DNA from 3 places in the Paraclostridium sordellii genome. Region 1 is predicted to be linked to each of the others. Evidence: a T-box and tRNA genes for the amino acid it is inferred to sense, from the RefSeq annotation. Region 1 holds a T-box; the other regions hold tRNA genes.
What was found. A T-box is a leader RNA that pairs with one kind of tRNA and senses whether it is charged. The one in region 1 lies ahead of serS (serine--tRNA ligase), so its partner is inferred to be a tRNA-Ser.
Positions count from the first base shown of each region.

Region 1 (3,445 bases):
TATTATATAACATATCTTTTATTAAATAGAAAATAAAAGGAGTATGGTATATGAGATTTAGTATAAATATGTGTAGAGGAAGTTTAGTAGATATTATTAAGTTGGCAGAAGAAAAATCATTACTAATAGAATCTATAGAACAAGGTCCTATAAATGATGATATGGTAAATATAAAAATAAAACTTTTGAAGGATAATGAAATTCATAGTGTAGATAGTTTCGTTAATTCTATAAAAGAATTAAATTCTTTAAATACCTGTGATATAATTTAAAAGCTATGTATTTATACATAGCTTTTTATTTTTATGTTATAAAATAAAGTAAATTAAGACAAGATATTTAAAATTACTACAAAATTTTATATAATAATTTATTAAGGTTATAGTAATTTTAAAAGGAGGATTTTAGCTGTGATATCAGGAAATACGACACAAATATCTCAACAAACGGTAGAGACATTTTTTCATGCAGTAAAAAATAGTGGGCCTAAATTAATTTATGCAGTTATAGTTTTAGTATTAGGATTATATGCATGTAGATTAGTAAAGAAACAATGTAAAAAATTTATATTAAAATATAATGTTGAGCGAGGAGTTGCAAACTTTGCATCTTATGCTATTTATGGTATATGCTTGGTAATAGTTATCATGACATGCCTTGATATAATTAACTTTCCAGTTCAATCTGTTATGACTGTAATGATTTCCTTAGTTGGTGTAGTTGGATTAGCGTTAGGTTTAGCATTTAAGGAGATACTATCTAATTTAGGAGCAGGAATAATTATATTATTTTTCCAACCATTTAAGACAGGTGATTATATAAGTGGATCTGGAGTGGATGGAACTGTAGCTGATATACAAATATTTAGTACTATCTTAAAAACTCCTGACAATAAGGCTATTGTTATTCCAAACTCAAAATTAACTAGTGATAATATAATTAATTATACCCATCAAGAGAATCGTAGAATAGATTTTTCATTTGGTGTTTCTTATGATTCTAATATAAAATTAGTAAAAAATGTTTTAGAAAATATTTTTAAAGAAGATAAAAGAATTTTATCAGATCCTGCACCGATTATTGGACTTAGTACATTAGGAGATAGTGCTATGCAAATTATAGCAAGACCTTGGGTTAAAACTGATGATTACTGGGATGTATATTATGATGTAATGGAAAAAGTTAAGATAAAGTTTGATGAAAACAACATAGAAATACCATTTCCATCAAGGGTTGTATATTACAAAAATATAGAAGAAGATTATAATAAACTAGAAAAATAAAAAAATTTTTGAATATTAGTATTGAAAGTTGATAATATATATAATATAATGATTAACAAATAGAACAAACAATAAAGCTGAGAAGGAAAATAGTAAAAAGCAAGTTTGTATTCAGAGAGTGAGTGGTTGGTGTGAACTCATTACAATGGTTTTTGAATCCATTCCCGAGCTACTAGTCGGAAATAATAGTAAGATTAGTCGTATACCTACGTTACAGGATTTAAGAGGCTTATATTTTATATAAATATAAGCAACTAGGGTGGCAACGCGGATAACAAGACTTTCGTCCCTTTTATAGGGGTACGGGGGTCTTTTTTTGTATACAAAAATGCAAATCCACTAAATGATAAATTATTGATATATCAATAGGGGTAACGTTATTTTGATCAGATAACAAATAAAAAATAAATAAAAAATAGGAGGAAGAAAAAATGTTAGATATAAAGAGAATAAGAGAAAACTTAGATGAAATAAAAAAAGCAATGGAAGTTAGAGGAGAAAAAGAATTCGACCTTGATGCTGTTGTTGAATTAGATAATAAAAGAAGAGAATTACTTCAAGAAGTAGAAGTAATGAAAAATGAATTAAATGTAGAATCTAAAAAAATACCTCAATTAATAAAAGAAGGTGTAGATGTAACTGATGCTAAAGCTAAGTTAAAAGAATTATCAGATAAAATAAAAGGTGTAGATGAAAAGGTTAAGGAAGTAGAAGGGGAATTAGAATATAGATTAATGAGAATACCTAATGTTCCTCACCCAGATGTTCCACAAGGAACGACTGATGAAGATAACGTTGAAATAAGAACTTGGGGAGAACCTACTAAGTTTGATTATGAAAACAAAGCTCACTGGGATATAGGAACAGGATTAGGAATATTAGACTTTGAAACTGCTGGAAAAATAACAGGATCAAGATTTACTTTATACAAAGGATTAGGAGCTAGACTTGAAAGAGCTTTAATAAACTTTTTCTTAAATACTCATACTGAAAAGCATGGATACACAGAAGTGCTACCTCCTTTCATGGCAAACAGAGCAAGTTTCATAGGAACTGGACAACTTCCAAAATTTGAAGAAGATATGTTCAAGTTAGAAGGACTTGATTACTTCTTAATACCAACAGCAGAAGTACCAGTAACAAATATACATAGAGATGAAATATTATCAGTAGATGAATTACCAATAAAATATTGTGCATATACTCCATGTTTTAGATCAGAGGCAGGATCTGCAGGTAGAGATACTAGAGGATTAGTTAGACAACATCAATTTAACAAAGTTGAATTAGTTAAATTCGTTAAACCAGAAGAATCATATGAAGAGTTAGAAAAATTAACTAATGATGCAGAAACTATGCTACAAATGTTAGGATTACCATATAGAGTAGTTAGAATATGTACAGGAGACTTAGGATTTACAGCTGCATTTAAATATGACTTAGAAGTATGGATGCCAAGTTACAATAGATATGTTGAAATATCTTCTTGTTCAAACTTTGAAGATTTCCAAGCTAGAAGAGCTGGGATAAGATTCAAGAGAGATAAAAAAGCTAAGGCTGAATACGTTCATACATTAAATGGATCTGGATTAGCAGTTGGAAGATGTTTAGCTGCTATATTAGAAAACTATCAACAACCAGATGGATCTGTAGTAGTTCCAGAAGTTTTAAGACCTTATATGGGTGTAGATGTAATTAAAAAAGGTGAATTATAAAATTTAGTAATAATACAAATATTAGGAAGTTTGATATATCAAGCTTCCTAATATTTTGTTAAAATAAAATATTTCTTGTGGAATTTTAGATGAATATGAATTTAAATTTGAGTTGAATTATAAATTTAATTATGGTAATATTAAAGAGGTTATAAGTTTTAGGAGGAAGCATGGATAAGTCATTTTATATGAATGAAGCAATAAAGGAAGCATATAAAGCTTATGAAAAAGGTGAAACACCTATTGGAGCTGTTATAGTTAAAGATGGAAAAATAATATCTAGAGCTCATAATCTAACTGAAACATTAAGTGATGCAACTGCTCATGCTGAAATTTTAGCGATAAGGAAAGCTTCAGATTACTTAGGTGGTTGGAGACTTATAAATTGTGACTTGTATGTAACTATGGAACCGTGTATAATGTGTAGTGGAGCTATAGTTCAGTCAA
Region 1 covers NZ_LN679998.1:3,361,578-3,365,022, reverse strand. The annotation lists gene ATCC9714_RS16350 (hypothetical protein) at 51-272, shown strand; gene ATCC9714_RS16345 (mechanosensitive ion channel family protein) at 411-1,283, shown strand; T-box leader at 1,354-1,577, shown strand; gene serS (serine--tRNA ligase) at 1,715-2,998, shown strand; gene ATCC9714_RS16335 (nucleoside deaminase) at 3,169-3,445, shown strand, end outside.

Region 2 (10,271 bases), 1.2 Mb from region 1:
GTTATGATTTAGTAACAGGAAAATTTGATTTTGAAGATACTGAATATTCAATTAGATATTCTTATCCAGCCACATATTCAGGGCAAGAACATACTATTATATACCTACAAAGAGCAAAACCAGGAATATGGAAATTACAATTAGAAGGGGCTTATATAACAGGAGGAATATATAATGTTTACTTGCAAAATAGAGTTTTTTTAAAGCCAGGAACTAGATTTAGAGAATCTAATCCAGATAGTACTATAAATTACCCTGGAGTACAACCAGATGTAGTAACTGTTGGAACATACAACTCCATAACAAGAAGCATATGGGCTTCGTCATCAAGAGGACCTAGTTTAACAAATAGAATAAAACCAGATGTAGTTGCTCCAGGAGTAAATATAATTGGACCATATTTAAATAACTCTTATGCTACTGTTACTGGAAGTTCAGTAGCAGCAGCTCATGTGTCTGCATCAATAGCTCTTTACTTAGAATATATTATAAATGAAGATAATTATCCTAATAAAGGATTCATACAAATAATTAGAACTTTTATTCAGGGTGGAGCTAATAGAATTGGAAACGTAGTTTATCCAAATAATATTTGGGGCTATGGAGTGTTTAACTTCAGGGGGATGTTTGATCAATTAAAATAGGGGGCCGTAGTATGGATGAAAATGAAAAGTCTTTCTATTTAATATATAGAGGAAATATTGAGGAAGCATTAAGTAAAAATAACGTAGATAAATATATTATTTTAAATGACAAACTTGCAGCTATATATGTACCCTCTGACTTTGATGAACTTGTATTAGATACTATAAAAGAAGTAGAGTGGTGGAGTGGATCTGATCCGATGAGTTCTCTTATAGAAATAACAGATAATGTACAAGGCGGAGAAACTATTACAGATGCAGCAGGAACCAATTATATTGAAACAAACCCGTATATAAATGTAAGTGGAAAGGGAATTTTAGTTGCTGTAATTGATTCTGGAGTTAACTATTTGCACAAGGATTTAATAAATGGAGACAATACAAGTAAAATTTTATATTTATGGGATCAAGAAAGTGATAAAAAAAATCCTCCAGAGGGAATGATATTTGGAAGTGAATATACAAGAGAAGAAATAAATCAAGCTATATTAGAAAATGATAGTAGTTTAAGTGAGGATAAAATAGGAACAGGTACGGCAGTTTGTGGAATTTTAGTAGGCCAAGGAAATATAAATAGGAACTATAGAGGAATAGCTCCAGATGCTGATTTAATAGTTGTAAAAGTTAGGAGTCAAAACGGATATTATTATCCAGGCAAAGTAAGTTATACAGTATCAGATTTCTTAGCTGCTATAACCTATGTAATAAATATTGCAAGGAAGGAATTAAAACCTATAATAATAAATTTAACATTAGGTACTAAATCAGATATACGTGTAGAAGCATCTATATTAGAAACATATCAGGCTTTAGAAAGGTCAGGGGTAGTTATAATCAGTGGAGCAGGAAATGAGGGGAATACTGATATCCATTACTCTAATAATATAAAAGGTGAAAATGCATATATTGATGTTCTTTTTCAAAGCGGTGAAAATAATAATTTAGATATAACTTTAAGTGGAACTGGACCTGATAAAATTTCAATACAGATAATATCGCCATCTGGAGATGTAAGTCAAAATGTAATTTATAGTCCTGATGATCAAATATATACAGGACAATTTTATATTGAAAAGACATTTTATAGAATAGTAAATAGATTTCCCTGGTTAGAAACAGGAGAACAGGCTTTAGAAATAAATTTAAGGGACATAAAACCCGGAGTCTGGACTCTTAGGTTAAGGCCTGAATTTATAATAAATGGAAATTTTGATGTTTACCTTCCAAATAAAAATATCATATCTGCAGATACGAGATTTTTAGATTCTAAATCAACAGGAACAATAACTCAAATGGCTTTATCAAGAAGAGTTATGACAATCGGTTGTTATAATGGAAAAACAAATAGCTTATGGATTGGATCATCAAAAGGAAGTTATGATAACTATAAAATTATGCCAGATATAATAGCTCCAGGAGTTGATATTATATCAACTTATATTGATGGAGATTATATAACATCTACAGGAAGTGGAGCAAGTAGTAGTGTTGTTTGTGGAGTTATGGCTCTTATAATGGAGTATCTTGAAAGAGAAAGTAGAGTACCTAAATTATCTTTATTTACAGAAGCTTTAAGAACTTACTTAATGCTTGGTTCATCTAGAGAGGAAATATACTCATATCCAAATATATCACAAGGGTATGGTGTTTTAAATTTGAGAAACACATTTAGACAAATAGCTAGAAATTTATAGTGAAAATTAAAAAATTAATTAAATTTTATATTTATAAAATCTAATTTTGGGTAAAAGTTATATATATAACAAAATTAGTTATAATAATAAGTAAAACTATAGTAAGAGAGGCAACGAAACGAAATGAAAAAAAATGATAAAAACATACCTACAAAGAGAAATTCATACGAAGAGTTATTTATACCAAAACAACGAGGATATGAAGAACTTTTTGAGGGAGGAGCTATAGAAGAGTTAACAGATGATACACCGTATACTTTTATACATCCTAACAAATATGAGATAGAAGAACTCTTAGAAGATGATAAAAAAAATAAATAAAGTAACAAATAGCAACATTTACTAATATAATATTTATTGAGTTATATTATATTTAAGGAGCGTTTATCATGAAGATAAGTTATAATACATCTGGATGTTGCTGTAGTAAAATAAATTTAGAAATAGATGAAAATAAAATTATTAAAAATGTTGAATTTATTGGTGGTTGTGCTGGAAATCTAATTGGAATAAAATCATTAGTTATTGGTAAAAAAGCAGATGAAGTAGCATCGATATTAGAAGGAATAAGATGTGGAACTAAAAATACTTCATGTCCAGACCAATTATCAAAAGCAATAAAGTCAATTAAATAAAATTAATATAAAAGACAGACTACTAGGCTCGTAGTCTGTCTTTTATTGTCGAAAATATAGACTATTTCAACCAATGGTGGTATAGTTTGTATTAATAATTAATGGGGGAGAGAGTAATGTTGGAATTAGATAGAGCCAAAAAAATTGATATGGATAATAGGGTAGCAACAAAGTTAACTATAGCTATATCAGTTTGTTTAGTTTTTATATATATAATTAGTTTAATGGTTACTTTTCATAGTAATTTAAATTTTAGTATAAAACCTGAATATTTTATTCGATTTTTTAATATAATGTTATCTTTTTTAGCAATTATAAGTTGTTTACTTTGCTATGATAGTACAAAGAAAGAAGAGTTATTTATTATTTCTCTAATGTATATGATATTTTTAATAGATATATTATTAGGTGTATTTGATAACTTAACATTAGAAAATACTATTATAAGTATGAAAGGATATATTGCAATATCCACCTCTATAATGAGAATTATTATTATATTAGTAGCAGCTTTTCCAATTAAGCAAATTAGAAGTTTTATAATGAAAAATAAAACTCAAGTTATAATATTTATATTATTAACTGCTTTATGTTTTGGATATATGGAAAGAGAGAGTATAATTTTTCCTATGAATAAGGATACAGAGTTTTTTAGGGAGTACAATTTTTTATTAATCCTTATTTACACGATATCTAGTTTTATATTCTTTAGAAAAAGTATAAAAGAAAATGATTATACCTATTCTGTAATAGGTGCAAGTATTCTTATGTTATGGATTAAAGCCATATATGCTATTGTTGGGTCGGACAAGCCAATAATGGATATAAAATATATATCTATATCTATTACATATATGTCATTTATAGTTCTTATAGTAGGATTATTTTTAGAACTTATACTTACTATAAAGAAAAACAGAGAGTTAAAAGAAGAAATAAAAGTATTTTATAACTTAGTTGAAGAAAATAAACATAGTTGTATATATATAAGTGACTTAAATGGAAATGTTTTATATTCGAATAAAAAGATGAAAAAATATCTATTTAAAAATGAAGAAATAAAGGTAGATATTCTAACTGAAAAAGTCAAAGACGAAATAAATACTATAAATACTGATATGCTTGAAAGTATTAAAAAAAGTATATATGATAGAGGTTGCTGGAATGGAAAAATAGAATTAAAGTCTGGAAGTACAACAATAGATTGTAGTGTACAGACAATAATAGATTCAAGGTTGACTAATTCAAATAAAAAATCTGGAACTGCTAGATTTGTTGTTACATTCACTGATGTAACAGAAAAAGATAGAATGGAAAAATATAAAATAGAGTATGAAAAAATGAAAGATCATGAAAAAGTTAAAAGTGAATTCTTTGCCAATATAAGTCATGAGCTTAGGACACCATTAAATATTTTTTATTCTACTGTTCAATTATTAGATATAAAACTAAATAACAATGAAGAAGAATTTAGAAAGTCTTATAATAAATACAGATCTAGTTTAAGGCTAAATTGTCAAAGAATGTTAAGACTTATAAATAATATTGTAGATATAACAAAAATAGATGTAGGGTATACAAAACCTAATATTGTAAATTGTGATATTGTTAAGTTAGTAGAAGCTATAACTATGTCAGTTATAATTTATGCAAGACAAAAGGATATAAATATAATATTTGATACTGATGTAGAAGAGTTAATAATAAAATGTGATCCTGAAATGATTGAAAGAGCAGTACTAAATTTACTATCAAATTCAATTAAATTTACCAAACCAAATGGAAATATATTTGTAAGTATATATGTAAATAAAGAATGGGTTCAAATCATATTTGAAGATGATGGGGTTGGAATACCTATTCATATGCAAGATTTAGTATTTGAAAGATTTGTACAAGCTGATAAATCTTTAAATAGAATGAACGAAGGTAGTGGGATAGGACTTAGTATAGTCAAATCTATTATAGAATTAAATGAAGGAGAAATTTATTTAGAAAGTGATGGGGAAAATGGTACTGAATTTGAAATATTACTTCCAAATAAAAAGCTTCTAGGTGATGACTTAATAGATAAAGAAATAGAATATACAATAGATATGCAAAAGATTGAGTTAGAACTTTCGGATATATATGAACTACATTAAAATTAAGTCAATAATTCAAATATTGTTGAAATTTAGGATTTACTATATAATATTAGTGTAAATGGAATTTTTTTTCTTTGAAAGGAAAGTATATGGGGAAAGTTAATTTATTTAGTAGGATTGGTTTAGTGATTTTAATTAATTTTTTTATTTTTTTATGTTTATTTAATAAGGTTAACGCTCAAGATAGGCGGATAACATTTAATAACTTAAATATAGAACAAGGCATCAGTCAATCTACCATAGACGTGATTTTTCAAGATAGCAAAGGCTATGTTTGGTTTGGAACTAATGATGGATTAAACAAGTACAATGGATATGATTTTAAGGTGTACAATTATGAATATGGAGAAAATAGTATAAGTAATAATCATATAAGTGATATAGATGAAGATAGTCATGGAAATATATGGATAACAACCATAGGTGGCGTAAGTAAGTTAAATCCTAAAAATGATGAGATAAAAAACTATAAAGTTAAAGATAATTCTATAGGAAGCAATAACGCTATGGAAGTATTAGTAACTAATGAAAATAAAGTATTAGTTGCTACTGATGAAGGATTGTATTTATATGAGGAAAACTTGGATAAATTTAAGAAGGTTTTAGGCGAAAATAACGATATTAATTGTCAATATATTTACTCTATAGATGAAGATTCTGAAGGTAATATTTGGTTAGGTCTTAAAAAGGGAGTTATAAAAGTATCAAAAAATTTTAAAATCATAAAAACTTTTCCTACATCAACAGAAAAGAACTCTTTAGGAGAAGGTGAGATTTATAATGTATATTGTGATGATGAAAATGGATATGTTTGGGTAGGAAGTGCTAGTTCAGGATTATCTAAAATAAACACAAAAACAGATGAAATAACTAGGTATACGCATGATTTAAATGATTCAAAATCTATACCAAATGACAATATAGGTTGTATAAAAAAAGACAGTAAAGACAATGTATGGATAGGTACTGCAAATGGACTTGCAAAGTACAATAAGCAAAGTGATAATTTTAATGTTTATCATCATAAAATATATGATAAAAATAGCTTAGTAAATAATAATATAAAAAGCTTAATGGAAGATAGTAAAGGCCTTATATGGGTTGGTACCTATTCAGGTATAAGTATATTTGACACAGATAGCAAGATAAATCATTATAAAGCAGGACTTGATGATAATTATTTGCTAAATGAAAATATAGTACATGGTGTATATGAAGATGAGGATGGATATCTTTGGGTAGGTACAAATTCAAAAGGTGTAAATATAATTGATAGGAAAAATAATACATCTAAGCAATTAAACAGTAGTATAGATAAAGCATTTAAAAATGATTCTGTAAATGATATAACTGGAAAAGGCAATATTATTTATATAGCAACTGATAATGGACTTATTAAACTAGACAAATCAAGAAAGATATTAAAAAATTATAGTACAAAAGACGGTTTAGTAGATAATAAAATAAAAGATGTAATGATAGATAGTAAAGGCTATCTATGGATTGGGACAACAGATGGATTAAGTATTTTAAATCCAGAAACTGACGAAGTCATAGATATAAATAAAATTATAAATGATAAAATAAATAAAGGTAAAAATCAAAATAACTATATTAGACATATATATGAAGATAAACAAGGTAATTATTATTTAGGACTTTTAAAACAAAATGGACTATGTGTTATAAATCCAAAAGATAGAACTATAAAACATTATAAGCATAGCGAAAGTGATAATGAAAGCATAAGTGATAATCATGTTAGATATATAAACGAGGATAGTAAAGGAAACATATGGGTTGGTACTAGCTATGGATTAAATAAACTAGATAAAAAAAGTGGTAAGTTTAAGAGATATACAACTAAAAATGGAATAGCAAACAATACTATATATGGTGTTTTAGTAGATAATGATGATAGTATATGGATAAGTACAAATAAGGGGATTTCTAAAATTGATTCAAATAATGATAAAGTTATCAATTTAAGTGTAACTGATGGATTACAAGGAAATGAATTTAACGGTAATGCAGCATATAAAAATAAAAAAGGAGAACTTTTTTTTGGAGGCGTTAATGGATTAAACTCATTTTACCCAAATGACATAATTAAATCAGGAGATAAACCTAAAGTATTGTTTGATAAATTTTTAATAGATAATAAAGAATTTCATGATATAAACAACAAGAAGTTTAGTGAAGGAACAAATACAATAAGTATAAAGTTTTTTACTCCAAATTATTCAAGTGAAAAAAGTACTACATACGAATATAGATTAGAAGGTAGTAGTGGAGGAATAACAAGAACAAAAGATAATCATGTTACTTATAATGATTTACAGCCTGGTAATTACATATTTAAAGTAAAAGCAATAGACACAAGCGGAAATGTAAGTGACGAAAGTCAAGTTAGTTTCTCTATAAAACCTCCTTTTTGGTTAAGTGGATATGCATGTTTAATATACATATTAATAGTAATTGCATTTATAATAAATCATAAATATAAAGTAAAGAAGCTTGACAAACTAGTACAGAAAAAAACTCTTAGATTAAGAGAAGAGATGGAGAGAAATACAGTTTTACTAAATAAAAATATAAAACTAGAAAAAAATAAAAATAACTATTTTGTAAACTTATCTCATGAGTTAAGAACTCCTTTAAATGTTATAAGCAGTACAAATCAACTTATATTAGGATTAATGAAAAAAGATGAAGGTATTAAAGAGGACAGATTAAACCATTACATAGACGTATCACAAAGAAATTGCAAAAGACTATTAAACTTAATTAATAATATAGTAGATAGTACAAAGCTTCAAAATGATATGTATGTAATTTCATTAAAGAAAGTGGATATTGTCTATTTAGTAGAAGAAACTGCATTAACTTTAATTGATTATGTAAGTGCTAAAGGAATTGATTTAATAATAGATCCAGAAATTGAAGAAAAAACTATAATGTGTGATAGTTATGAAATTGAAAGATGCATTGTTAACTTAGTCGGCAATGCAGCTAAATTTACTCCTGAAGGAGGAACAATAACAATAACTATTAAAGATTTAGATGATAAAGTTAAAATTAGTGTATCAGATACAGGTGTTGGTATAGATGAAAAGTATCATAAAGCTATATTTGATAGATTCAGTCAAGTTGTCGATATAAATAATGAAGTGAAGGCCGGAAGTGGACTTGGACTTACTATAACCAATCATATAATTAAGCTTCATAATGGAGAAATATATGTTGAAAGTAAACTAGGTGAAGGGAGTAATTTTATTATAATACTTCCAGTTACCCAAAATACTAAAAGCAATTAATCATAATTTATAAAAAAAGAAGTGTAATTACACACTTCTTTTTTTATATAGTTATTTAAATAAAAGAAGTATTTACAAAATATGATAAAGATGGTATATTATATATGAGTTTGGAGAGGTGTCCGAGTGGTTTAAGGAGCTGGTCTTGAAAACCAGTGACTCCGAAAGGGGCCGTGGGTTCGAATCCCACCCTCTCCGCCAATATTTTAAAGCATCTAGATTTTAGATGCTTTTTTTATATAATATAAACAATTATTGTCATTTATAAATCATGAATACTATTAACTAATAAGTGAAAAATAAATTGTAATAAATATAGTATAAAAAGGAGTTATAAATGAATAAAAACAATAAATTAAAAAAAGAACAAAAACTAGATAATTTAAAGAAGAACATTATATTTTCTAGCATAGATAATTTAAGTGGAGAAATGGATAATTCATCTGAAAATTTAGAAGTGTATTTTGAATTAAAGAAAAATAAATTTGATAAAGCAGATAAGTAATATAAAAACATAAAGACCTGTATATACAGGTCTTTATGTTTTTATATTACTATAGGTTAACAAATATATGTGATATTTAAATACATAATTATATAAAATATTTTAATAAAGTAGGTGAACGTATGAAGATAAGTGAAGTAAAAGAAATTATTGAAAATAATACTGAAAAAAATAGATACAACTCAGGAGTTATTTTATATAAAAGTAACTTAGTGAGTAATAGTTATATAAAAAAAGAAAGCGAAAATATAAATTTCTATGCAACTATTAGAGATGAAAGCTTTTTAAATCAAAATACAGTATTTATAGTTTTAAGTGAGAAAACAAAACGTATAGTAAGTACAAGTTGTGACTGTAATGATTGGCTATGTAAAAGTGGAGAGAGCAATACATTTATATGTAAACACATGGTAGCTGCAATATATAAATGCCTAGATGATTTGAACAAGAAAAAAAGTAAAAAAAGTAGTAGTATAAGTCATAGTAAAAATGAAATAAAATATGCAAAGTTAAATACAAGTATAAATATATCAAAAGATGAATTTGATATGTTGGAAATTTCATTTAATATAGGTAAATTAAATCAATCTAGATATAAAGATATATATAATTCATATAAACAAAATAAAAGGTTATACCATTTAAAAGAATCTATATATCTAGATTTACATGATGAAGAAATACAAAATCTTTTTAAATTAATAGATACTTTAGGATTTTCTGGAGAAGGAAGTAGCTTTAAAGTAAATAGTAATAAAGCATTATATATAGATGAATATATAAGAGAAAAGAGTATAAATTTTGTAAGTGGAAAAGAGTATATTAAAAATATATGCGAAAAGTTTAATAAAAAAGATAATTATAAAAATAAAATCCATAAAGAATTAGATAATATATTAAGAGAATACCAAAAGGATGGAGTTACATGGTTTAATAACTTAAGTTATTATGGTTTTGGAGGGATTTTAGCTGATGAAATGGGCCTAGGAAAAACTTTACAAACAATAGCATTTATAAGGGGGAATGAAAACTCTAAAACTATGATAATTACACCTACATCATTAATTCATAACTGGAAAAATGAATTTAATAAATTTACACCTTCAATTAAAGTTGGAATTATACATGGGGATAAAAGTTTAAGAGAAAATGTAATTGAAAATTATAAAAGTTATGATGTTATAATAACTACATATTCAACAATAAGAAATGATTTAGAACTTTATAAAAATATAAATTTTGATTATTTAATTATAGATGAAGCTCAAAATATTAAAAATCCACAAACTATAAGTTCTAAAGCTGTTAAGAGTATAAATTCTAAGTCTA
Region 2 covers NZ_LN679998.1:1,162,806-1,173,076, forward strand. The annotation lists gene ATCC9714_RS05635 (S8 family serine peptidase) at 1-644, shown strand, start outside; gene cspC (bile acid germinant receptor pseudoprotease CspC) at 656-2,338, shown strand; gene ATCC9714_RS05645 (hypothetical protein) at 2,462-2,659, shown strand; gene ATCC9714_RS05650 (TIGR03905 family TSCPD domain-containing protein) at 2,728-2,973, shown strand; gene ATCC9714_RS05655 (sensor histidine kinase) at 3,090-5,117, shown strand; gene ATCC9714_RS05660 (ligand-binding sensor domain-containing protein) at 5,210-8,437, shown strand; tRNA gene ATCC9714_RS05665 (tRNA-Ser) at 8,550-8,638, shown strand; gene ATCC9714_RS05670 (hypothetical protein) at 8,775-8,942, shown strand; gene ATCC9714_RS05675 (DEAD/DEAH box helicase) at 9,065-10,271, shown strand, end outside.
Region 2: it encodes a tRNA-Ser, which carries the amino acid that the T-box ahead of serS (serine--tRNA ligase) is inferred to sense. The anticodon was not compared.

Region 3 (10,271 bases), 420 kb from region 1:
AGATATAAATGTTCATATAAATGATGATGAGTTAAATCAAGGATATATCCTATCATGTGCTAGTAAAGTTAGTGAAGACATTTCAATAGAAATTCCTAAAAAGTTTTCAGATTCCTTAAATGACATGAAGATAGAAGGTAGTGTAAATAGTAAAGATGAATTATTTTTTGATAATTCTATAGAGATGATAAAACGTAATAATTTAAAGTTTAATAAAAATGTGTTTAAGAAATATATCAAAATTGAAGAACCTAATTTAGATGATAATATAAGTGATATTGATAGATTAGAAAGATATATAAGAAATAATATCGGAGTTAATAAAATAAACTTTGATATAGATTTTTTAAGAAAAGTTCCAACTGTCATAAGAAAGAATAATTTTAACTTTACAATTACATATAAATATGAAAATGAAATGCTATATTTAATTGATATAGATGAAAAGGATACAGAAGGTGAAATTTACGGTATTGCAATTGATATAGGAACTACATCGGTTGTAGTTAGTTTAGTTGATTTAAAAAATAATGAAATTATAGATAAGGCTTCTTCTGCAAATGCTCAAATCAAATATGGAGCGGATGTTATAAATAGAATAATATATTCAACTAAAAAGAACGGACTTGAAACTTTAAGAAAAACAATTATTGATGAAACTATAAATCCATTATTAAAAAAAATATATAGTAAATTAAGTATTAATAAGGATAATATAGTTCATGGTGTAGTGTCAGGAAATACAACTATGAGCAGTTTGTTTCTTGGGGTATATCCAGATTTTTTAAGGCAAGAGCCATATATTCCTCCCTTTACAAAAGCTTTAAATTTAAAAAGTAAAGAAGTAGGGATAAATATAAATAAAAATGCTGATGTTTATCTAGCTCCATCTGTATCTAGTTACGTTGGTGGGGATATAACATCTGGAGTATTAGCCTCTGGTATGTGGACTAGTGATGAGAATATATTATTTATAGATTTAGGAACAAATGGAGAAATTGTATTTGGTAATAAAGAGTATATGATGACTTGTGCTTGTTCTGCAGGACCTGCTTTTGAAGGTGGGGGAATAAGTTGTGGTATGAGAGCATCAAGTGGAGCTATAGAAAAAGTAGAAATAGAAAAAGAGACTTTAAATCCTAAATTAGAGGTTATAGGAAATATCAGTCCTATAGGTATTTGTGGATCAGGTATAATAGATCTTATTTGTAAGCTTATGACAAATAAGATTATAGATAGAAGGGGAAAAATAAATAAAGATATTAAAAATAAAAGAATAAGATTTAATGAATATGATATAGGAGAATATGTACTTGCTTTTAAAGAAGAATATAATTTAGAACGTGATTTAATTATAAGTGAAGTAGATATTGATAATTTTATAAGAGCTAAGGGTGCAATTTATTCGGGGGCATCAACTTTAATAGAAAGTCTTGGAATGGATTTTAGTTTAGTTGACAAAGTATTAATTGCAGGAGGAATAGGAAACAGTTTAAATATAGAAAATTCTATTATGATTGGACTGCTTCCAGATATAGAAAAAGAAAAATTTAGTTATATAGGAAATAGTTCTTTAATTGGATCATATTTAGCTTTAATTAGTCAAGATGCTAAGTTAAAACTAGAGGATATAGGATCTCAAATGACATATGTAGAATTAAGTGTCTATCCAACCTATATGGATGAATTTATATCTGCATGCTTTCTTCCGCATACAAATATAGAACAATTTCCAACTGTAAAAAATTTGATTGGAGTATAAGTTATGAATTTAGATGAAAAAATTAGACTAGCCTATGATATAAAAAAAAATAAATTTGGAGATATTATAGAGTTTTCTTATCCAAATCAAACTTTGGCAGTAAGTATAACTAATAGAAATTGTAGTTTAGGATGTGCTCATTGCAATGGAGAATATTTAAAAAATATGGCTTCTCTAGATGAGATAGAAAGAAAAATTAAAAAAAGAAATATATCCAGTATACTGCTAAGTGGTGGATGTAGTTCAGATGGAGAAGTTCCGATAGAATTGTTCATGGAAAAAATAAAAGATTTGAAGAAAGAAGGATACAAATTAAATTCTCATATAGGACTTATGAGTAAAGAAAATATAGAAAAAGTTTGTAAATATATAGACTGTGTTTCTTTTGACTTAGTATTTGATGAAGAAACTATACAAGAAGTTTTTAAAATGAAAAAAACAAAAAATGATTATATAAGCACTTATGAATATATACAAAATTTCACGAAAGTAGCTCCTCATATATGTATTGGATTAAAGGGTGGGAACATAAAAGGTGAATATGAAATTTTAGAATACTTAACAAATAATAAACCAGAACAACTAACATTTATTGTTTTAATTCCAACAAAAAATACTGATTATGAAAATGTAGAACCGCCAGATATAGATAAGGTAATAGATATTTTATGTGAGGCTAGAATAAATTTGCCTAATACAAAGATAAATTTAGGATGTATGAGGCCAAGGGGAGAATATAGAAATAAATTAGATAAAATGGCTATTGAATGTGGTGTCAATAAAATTGTATTACCATCAAAAGAATGTAGAGAACTTGCTAAACTAAAAAAACTAAACATTATTGAAAGTAAGGAGTGCTGTGTACTATGATTCGGGTATCTATAGGGACTGCAATAGAACTGGGTATAGCAAAGGGAAAAAATGATATACCACCAACAACGGCATATATAATGATAGGCAATAGATGTAATAATAAGTGTTCATTTTGTTCGCAATCTATGGAAAGTAGCAGTAGAAAAGATAAATTATCTAGAATATTATGGCCTGATTACGACAAAGAATGTATACTAAAAGCCTTTAAAGAATATAAGTTAAAAAATATAAAAAGGATATGCATACAGTCTATGTCTAGTGATGAGGCATATAAAGAAGTTGAAGAATTTACAAGGTATATAAAAAAAGAGTTAGAGATTCCAATCTCATTATCAGCTAAATTAGAAGATATGGATGATTTAGAAAAGTTTTTTAAAATAGGTGTAGATAAAATTGGAATTGCAGTAGATGCAGCAAATAAAAATTTGTATGAAAGTATAAAAGGAACTGACTTTGATAAAAAAATAGATTTTTTAAAAGAAGCTGGATTAATGTATCCTAACAAAATTAGTACTCATATAATAGTCGGATTAGGAGAAACACATAAGGAAATATACGATATATATAAAACTTTGAGAAGCTATAATATAACAATAAGTTTATTTGCATTCACGCCTGTAAAGGGAACGAAAATGGAAAATATAAAGCAACCAAGTATAGAAAGTTATAGAAGAGTTCAGCTTATGACATATATGATTGATAAGGGATATAATAGAGATTACTTTAAGTTTAGTAAAGAAGGTTATTTAAACGAAATAGAATTAGATAGTTATATAAAATCTGATGTATTAAAAGGATATCCATTTGAAATAAAAGGGTGTAAAAACTGTAATAGACCATACTATAACGAAAGACCAGGAAGTACAATTTATAATTATTCAAGACCTCTAAAAGAAGAAGAAATATATTTAGCAATAAAAGAAATAAATTTAAATATAGGGGATATGGAAAATGCAAAAATGGAGAGTAATAAAAAATAAGACAACTAATGGGGCCATGAATATGGCTATAGATGAGGCTATTATGACTTCTTATAAAGAAGGAAAATGTAAACCAACACTAAGGTTTTATACATGGAAGCCTAGTTGTTTAAGTATAGGATATTTTCAGAACTTGCAAAAGGAAGTTGATTTAGATAAGTGTAGAGAATTAAACATTGATGTTGTGAGAAGACCAACTGGAGGAAGAGCTGTACTTCATCAAAATGAACTTACATATTCGATTATCTTAGGAGAAGATAATTCATTAATGGATAAAAGTATAAATGAATCATATAAATTTATAAGTAAAGGTATAGCTAAAGGGTTAGAGATAGCAGGAATAAATATAGATGAGCTTAAAAAAGGAGAAAGGATAAGTAGAGAAAAACTTTCGGCAGCATGTTTTAATGCACATGCATCTTATGAGATAACTATTAATAATAAAAAAATAGTAGGAAGTGCTCAAAATAGAAAAGATGGAGTTATATTACAACATGGATCTATTATACTAGACTTTAATATAGATGATTTATATGAAGTAATAAAAACAAAAAATAAAGATATTAAAGAACGTGCAAAAAAATTTACTTTAAGTAAAGCTAGTGGAATTGAAAACGAAATTAATATGAAAGTTGATATATTAAACTTAGAAGAATCCATATTAAATGGGATTAAAAAATCTTTTAATGTAGACTTTGAAGAATTAGGTTTAAGTGATTACGAGCTAAATTTGGCTAGGGATTTATACAAAAAATACTCATCTTATGACTATATTAATAAAAGATAATTTATATAGTTAAACCGATTGACTTTATATAAAATTAGATGCTATACTCAGATTGAATAGAGTTATTTGAAATCATGAAGATTTCTTTAAGGGTTTGAAATACCTTGGAGGAATCTTTTTTTGGTTAATATATTTATACTAAGGGGGATTAGATTATGTGTGAATCAGCAGCTTATGTTTTAAAGAATAACAACCTTGAAAGAGTTATGGAAAATGTAGTTAGTGTAGATCCATATGAAGGAAAAGTATATTTAACGGATTTATTAGGGGAGCAAAAAATAATTGATGGACAAATTAAAGAGATAAGACTTATGGATCATAAAATTATAATTGAGGGATCTAAATAAAATTAAATTTTACATAAAATAAATTAACTAAGGGGAAAAAATATGGTAATAGCAGTTGTAGATGGAATGGGTGGAGGTATAGGTGCTCAAATAGTAACATCTTTAAGAGAGGAGTTACCATCATATATAGATATTTATGCTTTAGGGACAAATTCAATTGCAACTAGTTCCATGATGAAAGCTCATGCAAATAAAGGGGCTACAGGAGAAAATGCAATTGTAGTTTCAACTAAAAAAGCAAGTGTGATAGTAGGACCTGTATCAGTAGTCATACCAAACTCAATGATGGGAGAAGTTACTTCGAAAATTAGTACAGCAATAGCTGATAATGAAGCTTTAAAAATACTTTTACCTATAATGCCAGAGGATATAGAGATGGTAGGTTTAGAAGGAAAACCATTGTCTTTACTTATAAAAGATGCAGTAAAAGTAATAAAAAAGGAGTTTAATTTAAAATAAGGGGGATTTAAAATGATATTTAACAAAACTACCATAAGAAATCATCATGGTCACGATCATGATCATGATCAAGAGCATTGTCATAGCCATTGTTCAGGGGGATCAGTAGCTGAAAATAAAGATGAAAAGACACTTAATATACTTCTTGTACATTGGGTAAATCATAATGAATCTCATGAAGAAGGCTTTAGAGAGTGGGTAGACAAAGCTAGAGATATGGGGAAAGAAGAAACAGCTAATAATATAGAAGAGGCTATAAAGTATTTAAGAAAAGCAAATGAGATGTTACTTGAAGCTAAAAAAAATATGTAGTAAATAAAAGGGAGTTATTTCCCTTTTATTTGTTTTTAAAATTTAAGTATAAAATTTAGTAAAAAACGTTGACATATTTATAATAAACTTATATAATTTTATTATAGAAAAAATAAATACGGAGAAGTACTCAAGTGGCTCAAGAGGATCCCCTGCTAAGGGATTAGGCTGGGTTAACCGGTGCGAGGGTTCGAATCCCTCCTTCTCCGCCAGTTAAGACTGTTGATATAATCAACAGTCTTTTTAATTTTAAAATTCTTTTGAAAAAATATATTCAGATAATGCTAGTATATTTTTTTCAATGTAATTAGTATTAATCTTTAAAGGAATAATAGATCCTAATTTATAAAACGATATGGAATTACCATGATTATCGAAAGCATTTTTTATGTTTATATCAACATTTAAATTAAAATTTTCAGAAGTTATTGTGTAATTTTCTGTAAATATATTTACAGCAGGATCAAACTTATTATTAGATAAAAATTTTAGTGATAGTATAGATTTAGAAATTTTGTATTTTTTCAATAATATATCGTAAGTCATAGAATTTATAGATAAATTTAAGAAATCTAATTTATCTCTTAAAATTTCATTAATTTTAAATATTTTTCCTAGATGAACAATATCCTCAAAGTTATGTAGTAAAATTTTATTTTTTATAGATTCATCTCTACTTAAAGTGAAATCTTTATAAAGTTGTACACTTTCCTTTCCAGAAATAGTATCAGCTCTTTCTATACCAAGGTATCTTTCTATGGTTTTTAGTTTACAATCAGATAGGGAGAGTTTATCTTTATGAGGTTTCACAACTCTTAAAATATCTATATCTTCAGATTTATTTATAATAAAATCTATATTGTTCTTTTTAAATCTATAATTTAAAAAAGGTATATCAAAAGAAATTCCGTTAAAAGTTATATGATGTTTAAAATTTTGAATATCAAATTTAAATGCTAATAATAAATCTCTTTCTTCATCTTCCGATTCTGCAAAAAATTGTTTTATAAAAGTTTTATCTTCAAAATTATAAAGAATACCTATTAAAATCACTTTACAGAACCTAGGGCTTAGACCTGTAGTTTCTATATCAAATACATAATAATCTTTAGGTATATCAACTAAATGATCTAAAGTTTTTGTAATAACTTGCATAGTTTTACTCCTTTTTAAAAATATGATATATAATATTAATTATAAAATAATATAAAGATAGTTCAAGGTGATAAATTATGATACATATAAATAAATTAAATGAAAATCAAAAAGATGCAGTTTTACATATTAATGGACCTTGTATGGTTTTAGCTGGACCAGGTTCTGGAAAAACAAGAGTTATAACATATAGAATACTTAATCTAGTACTTAATAATAATATAAATCCTAAAAATATATTGGCTATAAGCTTTACCAAGGCATCATCTATGGAGATGAAAAATAGAGCTCTTAGTTTAAGTAATGATCGTCGATTAAATAGCGTGAATTATGGGACTTTTCATTCTGTATTTTTTAGGATACTAAGATTTTTTGAAAAGTATGAATTAGATTGTATTTTAGATGAAAAAAATAAAAAGTTTGCTATAAAAGGAATTTTGAAAAATTTAAATGTTGAAAATGCAGAGGATGAAGATACAATACTCGGAGTTATAAATGAAATATCTTATGTGAAGAATGAATTGATGGATAAAATTGATTTTGATTCAGAAATACTAACAAGTGATGAATTTTGCAGAGTTTATAATATGTATGAAGAATATAAAGAAAGCATAAAAAAAATTGATTTTGATGATATGCTTATAAAAACATATAACTTACTTAAGCAAAATAAACAAATTTTAGATAGAGTTAGGTCAGTATATAGATATATTTTGGTAGATGAGTTTCAGGATATTAATAAGGTGCAATTTGAGGTCATAAAGTTAATTGCAAGCCCTAATAACAATATATTTGTTGTAGGAGATGAAGATCAAAGTATATATGGGTTCAGAGGGTCTAGGCCAGATTTCTTACTTGAATTTGAAGATTACTTTAAAGGAAGTAAAAAATATGTACTTGATATAAATTATAGATCTAAAAAAGATATTACTGATATTGCCAATAAACTTATACAAAATAATGAAAATAGATATGAAAAGTCTATAAAGTGTGATAGAGAGCATAAAGGAATTGTAAAGTATATAAACACAGAAGATGCAGAGGAAGAAGCTAAATTTATAGCAAAAGATATATTGAGTAAATGTGAAGATAATTGTACTAACTATGATGATTTTGCAGTTATTTATAGAACTAATATACAGTCTAGAGCATTAGTTGATGCGTTTATGGACATGCATATACCTTTTGTTGTTAGAGACTCGATTGTTACTATATATGATCACTGGGTAGCTAGAGACTTATTAGCATATTTAAGATTAGGAATAGATACAACATTAAGTGAAGATTGGATAAGGATTATAAATAAGCCTTTTAGATATATATCAAAAGACAGTATAAAGTTAGCAAGTGAAGATAGGGATTTTATTGGAGCATTGATAAATAAGGCAAATCTGCATCCTAAGCAAGTTAAAACATTAAATGATTTAGAAATTGATTTAAGTTATTTAAAGACACTATCTCCTAAAAATGCTATATCTTATATAAGAACAAGTTTAGACTATGATAGATATGTATTAGACTATTGTAGTAATAGAAAGATAAAACCAACAGGATTAATAGAAATATTGAACGAATTAGAAAGTTCTTCTACACATTTTAAAACTATAAATGAATACTTAGAACATATAGAAAAAGTAAAATCAGAGATTATTGAAAGTAGAAATAATAAAAATTCTGAAGGGGTTATATTCACAACTATGCATAGTGCAAAAGGATTAGAATTTCCTTATGTATATATAATTGGAGCTAATGAAGGTACTATTCCTCATGAAAAATCATATGACATTGAAGATGATAAAAAGCGTAAGGAAGCTATAGAAGAAGAAAGAAGATTATTATATGTAGGAATAACAAGAGCTCAAGATGAACTATATATAAGTTCTCCTAAGAATAAGTATGGAAGAAAAGTATTTCAGTCAAGGTTTATAGATGAAATTAAGTCTCCTACTAAAGAGGATATTAAAGCTATAAAAATTGGAGATAAAATAGTCCACAATAAATTTGGAGATGGAGTCATAATAGGAAAAGACGGTAAAATGATAGAAGTTAAATTTAAAAGAGGAGTAAAAGATTTAGATTATTCTATTTGCTTTAAAAATGGAATTATAACTAAAGATTAAGAAATAAAAAATAGGTATATAGCTTACAAGCTATATACCTATTTTATTATTAATAATAGATACCTTTTTCAAACATATCTTTTAATTCTTTTGAGTCATTGGTTTTTCCTAATGCAACTATTAATTTTATTCTAGCTTTTTGACCTGGTAAATCACCTGCAAATATACAGCCTAAGTTTCTTAAGTCTCTACCAGACCCTAAGTAACCATAACTATCAAATACTCTACCTGAGTGGCATCTAGTTGCAATAATAACTGGTATATCTTTACTTCTAGCATACTCAACACCTTTAAGCATACCAGGAGGTATATTACCTCTACCCATGGCTTCAATAACTATACCTTTGCAACCCTTATCTGCTGCAAATTTTATAAAAGATTCATCCATTCCTGCACCTGATTTTATAAGAGCAACATCAGATTCGACTTTATCAACAACTATAGTTTCTCTATTTACTATATCTCTAGATAATACAAGTTTATCGCAGTCTATTATTCCTAAAGGACCACATGTTAAAGATTTAAATGTATTTAAAGTAAGAGTGTTAGTTTTAGTAGCTTCAGATGCTAATAAAACTTCATTACTTAAAACAACTAAAACACCTTTATTATAAGCTTCATCAGATATAGCCGTACAAACAGCTGCTGCAAGATTGCTAGGTCCGTCATAACCAAGTTCATCACTACTTCTCATTGCACCTGTAACGATAACAGGCTTAGGAGTATCTAATGTTAGGTCTAAGAAATAAGCTGTTTCTTCTAAACTATCAGTACCATGTGTAACAACAACACCTGAAATATCATCATTTGAAAGAATATCATTTATATAATTTCTTAAGTTTAACATTTTTTCTGGAGTCATATGAGGTCCTGGAATTTCATCGAAATTGAATACCTCTATATCAGCAACTTTATCTATATTAGTTACCATAGACATTATTTGCTCCCCAGATAAAGATGGTATAGCAGCCCCTATTTTTTCGTCTACAGTCATGGAAATAGTTCCGCCTGTAAACACTATAGCTACTTTTTTCTTATTATGCATATTATTGACCCCCCTAAATTTATTATATCTATTAAATTATATCAAAAAAAGAGAGATAAATGTAGAAATAAGCATAAAAAAAAGAGCTTGGGGAAGCTCTTTTTTTGCGTTAAACTAACTTCCGTTGTTAGTTTAACATTGGATATAAAGTCTATCCGTTCAAAAGGGGTATTGGGAATAGAGATTTTAATTAAGGTTATCAGGGGGATAACCATGTATATATAATAGCAATATTCGACAGAAAAATCAATAGTTTTTGAAAATATATTTAATTAAAATTAATAATTAATTTTAAACATAAAAAAACCTACTTCTTTTCCGTTAAGAAGTAGGACTTAAATGAATGTAGTATATTCATTTAAAAGGGGTATTGGGAATAGAGATTTTAATTAAGGTTATCAGGGGGATAACCATGTATATATAATAACAAT
Region 3 covers NZ_LN679998.1:2,942,174-2,952,444, reverse strand. The annotation lists gene acsV (corrinoid activation/regeneration protein AcsV) at 1-1,762, shown strand, start outside; gene ATCC9714_RS14335 (radical SAM protein) at 1,766-2,632, shown strand; gene ATCC9714_RS14330 (radical SAM protein) at 2,629-3,615, shown strand; gene ATCC9714_RS14325 (lipoate--protein ligase family protein) at 3,587-4,402, shown strand; gene ATCC9714_RS14320 (CooT family nickel-binding protein) at 4,558-4,749, shown strand; gene ATCC9714_RS14315 (DUF3842 family protein) at 4,792-5,208, shown strand; gene ATCC9714_RS14310 (hypothetical protein) at 5,221-5,520, shown strand; tRNA gene ATCC9714_RS14305 (tRNA-Ser) at 5,641-5,732, shown strand; gene ATCC9714_RS14300 (ribonuclease H-like domain-containing protein) at 5,770-6,675, opposite strand; gene ATCC9714_RS14295 (ATP-dependent helicase) at 6,753-8,795, shown strand; gene ATCC9714_RS14290 (asparaginase) at 8,845-9,840, opposite strand.
Region 3: it encodes a tRNA-Ser, which carries the amino acid that the T-box ahead of serS (serine--tRNA ligase) is inferred to sense. The anticodon was not compared.